Regions from separate parts of the Tissierella pigra genome, predicted to be linked through region 1. Evidence: riboswitches for the same ligand, from Rfam matches in the RefSeq annotation. Region 1 holds a riboswitch; the other holds the start of a gene.
What was found. A riboswitch is a leader RNA that binds a small molecule or an ion and turns the genes downstream of it on or off. The one in region 1 is predicted to bind tetrahydrofolate.
Positions count from the first base shown of each region.

Region 2: it holds a riboswitch for tetrahydrofolate, as region 1 does, so the genes downstream of both, KQI41_RS10365 (folate family ECF transporter S component) here and KQI41_RS11380 (folate family ECF transporter S component) in region 1, are expected to answer to the same signal.

Region 1 covers NZ_JAHLPJ010000001.1:2,328,476-2,331,908, reverse strand. The annotation lists gene tnpC (IS66 family transposase) at 1-786, shown strand, start outside; gene KQI41_RS11380 (folate family ECF transporter S component) at 1,101-1,622, opposite strand; THF riboswitch at 1,672-1,764, opposite strand; T-box leader at 1,896-2,152, shown strand; gene metG (methionine--tRNA ligase) at 2,211-3,433, shown strand, end outside.
Region 2 covers NZ_JAHLPJ010000001.1:2,117,398-2,120,830, reverse strand. The annotation lists gene KQI41_RS10385 (xanthine dehydrogenase family protein molybdopterin-binding subunit) at 1-411, opposite strand, end outside; gene KQI41_RS10380 (hypothetical protein) at 595-768, shown strand; gene KQI41_RS10375 (TIGR01906 family membrane protein) at 860-1,519, shown strand; gene KQI41_RS10370 (hypothetical protein) at 1,503-2,105, shown strand; THF riboswitch at 2,136-2,229, shown strand; gene KQI41_RS10365 (folate family ECF transporter S component) at 2,299-2,835, shown strand; gene aroC (chorismate synthase) at 2,893-3,433, shown strand, end outside.

The DNA of each region.
Region 1 (3,433 bases):
AGCAAGTCATACATGTGGCTTTACAAAAGTGGTAACTTTGGGAGAAAGATCTCATTGTATGAATATCAGCCCTCCAGAAGCGGTAAACATGCAAGGAAATTTCTTGAGGGATTTCATGGTTTTTTGCAATCGGATGATTATGCAGGATATAATTCTGTGGAGGACATAACTAGAGTAGGCTGCCTAGCTCACGCAAGACGCTACTATACGGATGCCCTTAAGATACTTCCAAAGGAAGCGGAAATTGAATCCACTAATGCCCATAAAGCATTAAAATATTTCAGACAAATGTTTCACCTAGAATCAAAGTGGAAGGATTTATCCCTTGATGAACGGCAAAAGATTAGAAATATTGAATTAAAGCCTGTATTAGAGGCCTATTTGTCATGGCTTCAAGAAGTTCAGCCTAAGATTGTAAAGAAAAGCAAGCTTGGACAAGCAATCAACTATAGTTTATCAAACTGGGAACTATTCAATAATATACTAAAAGATGGACAATGTGAACTAAGTAATAACGGCGCAGAACGAGCTATAAAGCCATTTGTGATAGGCCGAAAAAACTATCTCTTCTGCAAATCACCCCATGGTGCAAAGGCTAGTGCAATGATATATAGTATAGTAGAAACAGCTAAAATGAACAATCTGAATCCATTCTACTATCTGAAATATTTATTTGAGCAGCTTCCGAATACAAAACTTACTGCTCCGGAGGCCCTAGATCACCTTCTTCCTTGGTCAGAAACATTGCCTGAGGAATGTAGGAGACTATTTAATACCAAGAAATAGAACAAGTCCTATTTATGATGATCTAATTATCTCATAGATAGGACTTTATTTATAGGTGTGCTATATTTGACGGATACGGATAGAAATTAAATAGATTGATCTACTACCATTTATAATTGCTTAGTAGCCATAGTAAATATAGGTAATTTACTTAATCCATTTTTACCTTTTTTATCAGCTAAAGTTAAGTAGCAGTTAATTAAAAAATCTCTCTAAAAAAAGAGCCACCCAAAAGTGATTTGTTTCATCACTGTTGAGGTGGGCTCTTTTAAATATGCTGACATATAATAATCGAAATCTCAAATTTTCAATTATTATATAAAATCAAAATGCTTTGTTACTGTATCATTTATTGCTTTTAAAAGTATGGCATATATAGGGATTGAAACTATTTGCTTTGCAGCTGCTCTGTAAATATAGTACCATACAGTGTTTTTACCAGTAAGTAATGAGATAAATATAGGTACCATAACTACAGAGGTTATAGTTTGTCCAATAAGAATACCAATAAAAATTTTCCATAATTTGTAGTTTGGATATTTATCTCCTAGCAATTTTGTTATAATTACTGGGATAGCACCAGTTAAAGCAGATGTCAAAGTAAACAGCGGATTAAATCCTGCTGTTGCAGATGGTCTAATTAAAAATCCTACTACATCTGCTAATCCCCCAACTATAAAACCCATTAAAGGTCCCATAGCATATCCTGAAAATATTATTGGAAATCCTCCGAAGCTGATACTTCCAATTCTCATGGTGTTAATCGCTACAGATATTGCTATAAAAATAGCTGCGTAAGCGATTTTCTTTGTTGTGAATATACTTTTTTTAACCATTAAAAAAACTCCTTTCTTTTATGACCTGCACATAAGAAAGAAGTCCTATGGCAGTGAACGCAATAACAAACCGCAAGCATGGCTTTTCGTCTTGAGACAACGTTCCATTCTCAAACACTTAACGCTTGTTATCTACTCTGTCATATATTATTTTCGTATTCCATTATAGCATATGTTGGAGTTATTTTCCATACATATAAAAGAAACTAATCTAGAAAATAAATAGATTCTATTTACTTTAGTTATAATATAGAATATAATACACATAATAATTGAAATGCAAAGAAAAGGAAAGTAGCTTTAAGAATACTTTTACAGAGAGTTCCTACTAGGTGAGAAGGAGCAAAGAATATTAAAGTGAAAATGGCCTTGGAGTAGTGCACCGAAATCATAGGATTTAGGCTGCAACGGGTTCACCCGTTATAGTGATAAAGTATAATCACATTATTTGTGACGTACTTGATGAGGTCTATATCGTGAGATATAGGTAAATTAGGATGGTAACACGAAATTAAACTCTCGTTCCTAGGATTGATTCTTAGGTTTGAGAGTTTTTTTATTTATTTTTAAATAATAGGAGGGAAATTTATGAATATTTTTATCGGAGGAGCATGGCCATATGCTAATGGCTCACTGCATATAGGACATATAGCAGCATTGCTGCCAGGAGATGTTATAGCAAGATATTTTAGAGCAAAGGGTGAGGAGGTATTATATGTATCGGGAAGTGATTGTCATGGTACACCTATATCCATAAGGGCTAAAAGAGAAAATATATCCCCTAGAGAAATCACAGATAAATATCATAATGAATTCAAATATTGTTTTGAGAAATTAGGATTTTCTTATGATATATATTCTAGGACTGATGATGAATATCATAAGAAAGAGGTTCAAAACATCATCAAAATATTATATGACAATGATTTAATATATGAAAAAGAAGTAGAACAGCTATTTTGTAAGGAGTGTAATCAGTTTTTAGCTGATAGATTTATTGAAGGTGTATGTCCAGTATGTAAAAACCTTGCAAGGGGAGATCAATGTGATGCTTGTTCTACTATTTTAGAACCTCTGGAACTTAAAGAAAGGAAATGTAAACTTTGTGGCAGTGAACCAGTGGTTAAAAATGTAAAACAATTATTTTTTAGACTATCAAACTTTGAAAAGGAAATAAGAGATGCTCTAAATAAAAATAGAAAAGATTGGAGAATAAATGCAGTAAATAATACGGAAAGATATTTAAATGAAGGATTGCAAGACAGAGCCATATCAAGAGAGTTATCATGGGGTATAGATATACCAATAAAAGGATATGAGGACAAAAAAGTTTATGTATGGGTAGATGCAGTATTAGGATATTTTACTTTAAGCAAAAAATGGGGGCTGGAGAATCCTAAAGACTGGAAAAGGTTTTGGGATGATGAAGCTATATCATATTATATTCACGGAAAAGATAATATACCATTTCATACAATAATTTTACCATCACTATTAAAAGGTGTGGATATTGATAAATTTCCTAATAATATAGTTTCAAGTGAATATGTTACCCTGGAAGGAAAGAAAATATCAACTAGTAATAATTGGGCAGTATGGGTTCCAGATATTATTGAAAAATATAATATTGATTCACTGAGGTATTTTTTCATAATCAATGGTCCAGAAAAAAGGGATACGGATTTCTCTTGGAGAGAATTTGTTAATAAAAATAATGGAGAGTTATTAGGAGTATATGGAAATTTAGTAAATAGAACTTTGGTATTTCTGAAAAAATACTTTAATAGCGAAGTGCCAAAAGGACAGTTAAA
Region 2 (3,433 bases), 210 kb from region 1:
ATTAGGTTTCAATGCCTCAGTAACTGATGCAACTACTGGTAGTGGTGTATATTCTACTTCAATAAGATTGACTCCTGCCATTGCTTCTTCTTCACTATTTGCAATAACTACTGCTACTGGTTCTCCAAAGTATCTAACCTTGTCTTTGGCAATAGGAGGTCTATCATTAATAATACTTCCTGTTAAGGCAGGATAATAATCTCCAGTTATTACAGCTTGAACACCTTTAGAATTCAATGCTTTTTCTATATTAATAGATTTAATTAATCCATGTGCAATAGTACTTGTAAGAATTTTTGCTTGTAATGTATTAGGTCGTATATCATCAGAATTATATTTAGCATTACCTGTTACTTTATCCCAAGCTTCTTTTCTAATGGTTGTAACACCAATTTGAGAAATATTTTCCATAAAACACCTCCAAGAATCTCATAGAACTTATATGATATTGAAATATTGTTTCCATATATTAGTTTAAATATTCAAATTAGAGTTTAAATTAAGCTAGAAAGTAGGCAACAATTAAATAGTTATTAGTATAAAAGATTAAGTATTAAACATAATAAACATAGAGGATAAAAAGGAGGCATTGAAATGGAAACAAATGAAACTTTTCAAGAAATAAGGGACAGATTTATAGCAGCAGACTTAGATACCAAAATTGAAATATATACAACTGTTCAGGGATTATCAGTGGAACAGTATAAAGAACTTTTAAGGGTTTTTCCAATTAAATATTTAGATAAATTAGAAAAGGCAATGGGGTAGAATATAAGGATTGAGAAAATTTTCTCAATCCTTATATTTTTCAGAGAATATGTGGTAATATATAGTAAAGTTTATTTAGGGGGGAATAGATTTGAAAAAAATAGCTTTAATTATTTTAGTATGTACTTTATCTTTATTTTGTCTTTTAACGGCAGTTGAAATAAATGCTTTTAATACAAAATATTATATTAATTCTTATAATAAATATAATATTACGGAGACAACGGGAAAAAGTATTCAAGAATTACATAATATTACAGAGAATTTATTGGATTATTTAAATGGAAAATCAGAAGAGGAAGTTTTAGAACTTGATTTTAATGAACGAGAAATTCTGCATATGAAGGATGTAAAAATTCTTTTTAAGAATGGATTTACATTAAAATATATATTCCTCATAATATCCTTTACTATAATTATGTATTTTATAATAAATAAAGAAAGAAAAATATTAGGAAATTTTATTTATAAAGGTTTATTTATAAACTGGATTGCTTTAGGTTTATTAGGTATTATGATACTTTTTGATTTCAATAAATATTTTACTTATTTTCATTATATATTCTTTACCAATGATCTTTGGTTACTGGATCCTAATACAGACTTACTTATTCAAATGTTACCAGAGGAGTTTTTTAGCTCTATGGCTATAAATATTGGGTTATCCTTTTTATCTTTTGTGGCAATAATACAGATTATAGGTTATGTCATAACTAGGAAAGGAAGAGGAAAGGATGAAAAGGATATTTAAACATTTAAGGGAAATAAGTAAAAAAAATGAAAGACAAAAAGTTTTGGACAATTTCTATACAAAACAAATGAAAAATGGAAAGACCATAAGAGCAGATGCTATGGATAAAATAGCTTTAGGTATTATTATATGGATTGGACTAGTTATATTAATAAATAAATTGATAAAGAATTTCTTCGTATCGGTTTTTATAAGTTTAATATTTGGAATATTTATGACAATCTATCTGAGAAAATTATTTTTAGAATCAAAAAATAAGAAGATAAAGGAGATTCAAAATGAATATAGAGTAAAGCTTGAAGAAGAAAAAGGAATTTCACCTGACGAAGATATAGAAGATTATATTATAAATAGATATTATGAGAAGAAAGAAGAAGCAAAAAAGAACTTCAACTTTCTCAGTAAAGATAAGATAGTTAAATTGTATTTTTTAGCAGTTATATTTTATATAACTGGATATTTATCAGCCTATCCTATGTATTATAAAATCATGGGAATAATCTCATTTATTATGGCAACATTTATTGGTTCATATAACATAACAGAATATATTAAAAAAAGTAATAATAAGGATTTACTTAATTAGTATTATAAGTTATAATAAGTTAGTTAGTTAGACAGAGTAGGTAAAGAGCGTCAAGTGTTAAGGGATGGGAAGTTGCCCTTAAACGAAAGACAAAATCTGCGATTCTTTAACCGCGTCCGCTGAAACATTAAAGAGACTCCTTAACTTTAGTGTGGCAGTTGCCTGTCACTAACAAAAGAAAGGAGGATATAAAATGAATATAAGCAAAAAGGTTAAGACAAGAACTCTAACTCAAGCAGCATTTTTAGTAGCACTTTCCATTGCTTTAACAAGATTTGGATCCATCATGATACTTCCTACATTGAGAATAGGATTTGGTGAGACTCCAATAATGTTAAGCGGAATGTTGTTTGGACCAATAATTGGAGGAGTATCTGGTATTGCTGCTGACTTATTGGGTATTATGATTAATCCTCAAGGTCCACCACATTTAGGATTTACATTGAGTTCATCATTATGGGGTGTTATATCTGGTCTTTATGTAATGTATTTTAAAAAGAAGGATATAAAGACAAATGTATTTTCTACAGTTAAGGTTGCTATCATGGTAATTACTTGCTATTTAGTAATTTCTATTGGATTAAACACCTATTGGTTATCTCAGTTATACAATAAAGGTGTTATTGTAATTTTACCTAGTAGAATTTTATCGGCGGCTATTAATATACCAATTCAAGTTATTATAATCACGTATTTAGGACGATATCTTAAAAATATAGCATCAAGATAATAGACAAGAAAAAGACTTCTACCTTATGGTGGAAGTCTTTTCCATAAGGAGGTAAAAATGATAAGATTTTTAACAGCAGGAGAATCTCATGGAGAATCTTTAACAGGAATAATAGAGGGTATTCCTGCTAATTTATATATAGATATAGATTTTATAAATAAAGAGTTAAGGAGAAGACAGAAAGGATTTGGCAGATCTTCGAGAATGAAAATAGAAATTGATGAAGTAAATATATTGTCTGGAGTAGGAAATGGATTTACAACTGGAAATCCCATAACCATATCCATTGAAAATAAGGGCAGAAATATAGAATTAGTGGAGGTCATTAAACCAAGACCAGGTCATGGGGATTTAGTAGGTGCTTTAAAATATAATCAAAAAGGTGGCAGAAATATTTTAGAAAGAGCATCTGCGAGAGAAACAGCCATGCGTGTAGCCTTAGGAAGCATTTGTAAACTTTTTTTAAAAGAGTTTGATATAGAGATATACAGCCATGTTATAAATATTGGAGGAATAGAGTCAAAAACAACATACTATACAGGAGTTGAAATAGAAAGACTTGCAGAAGCTGATAAGTCAAATATACAAGTAATTGATG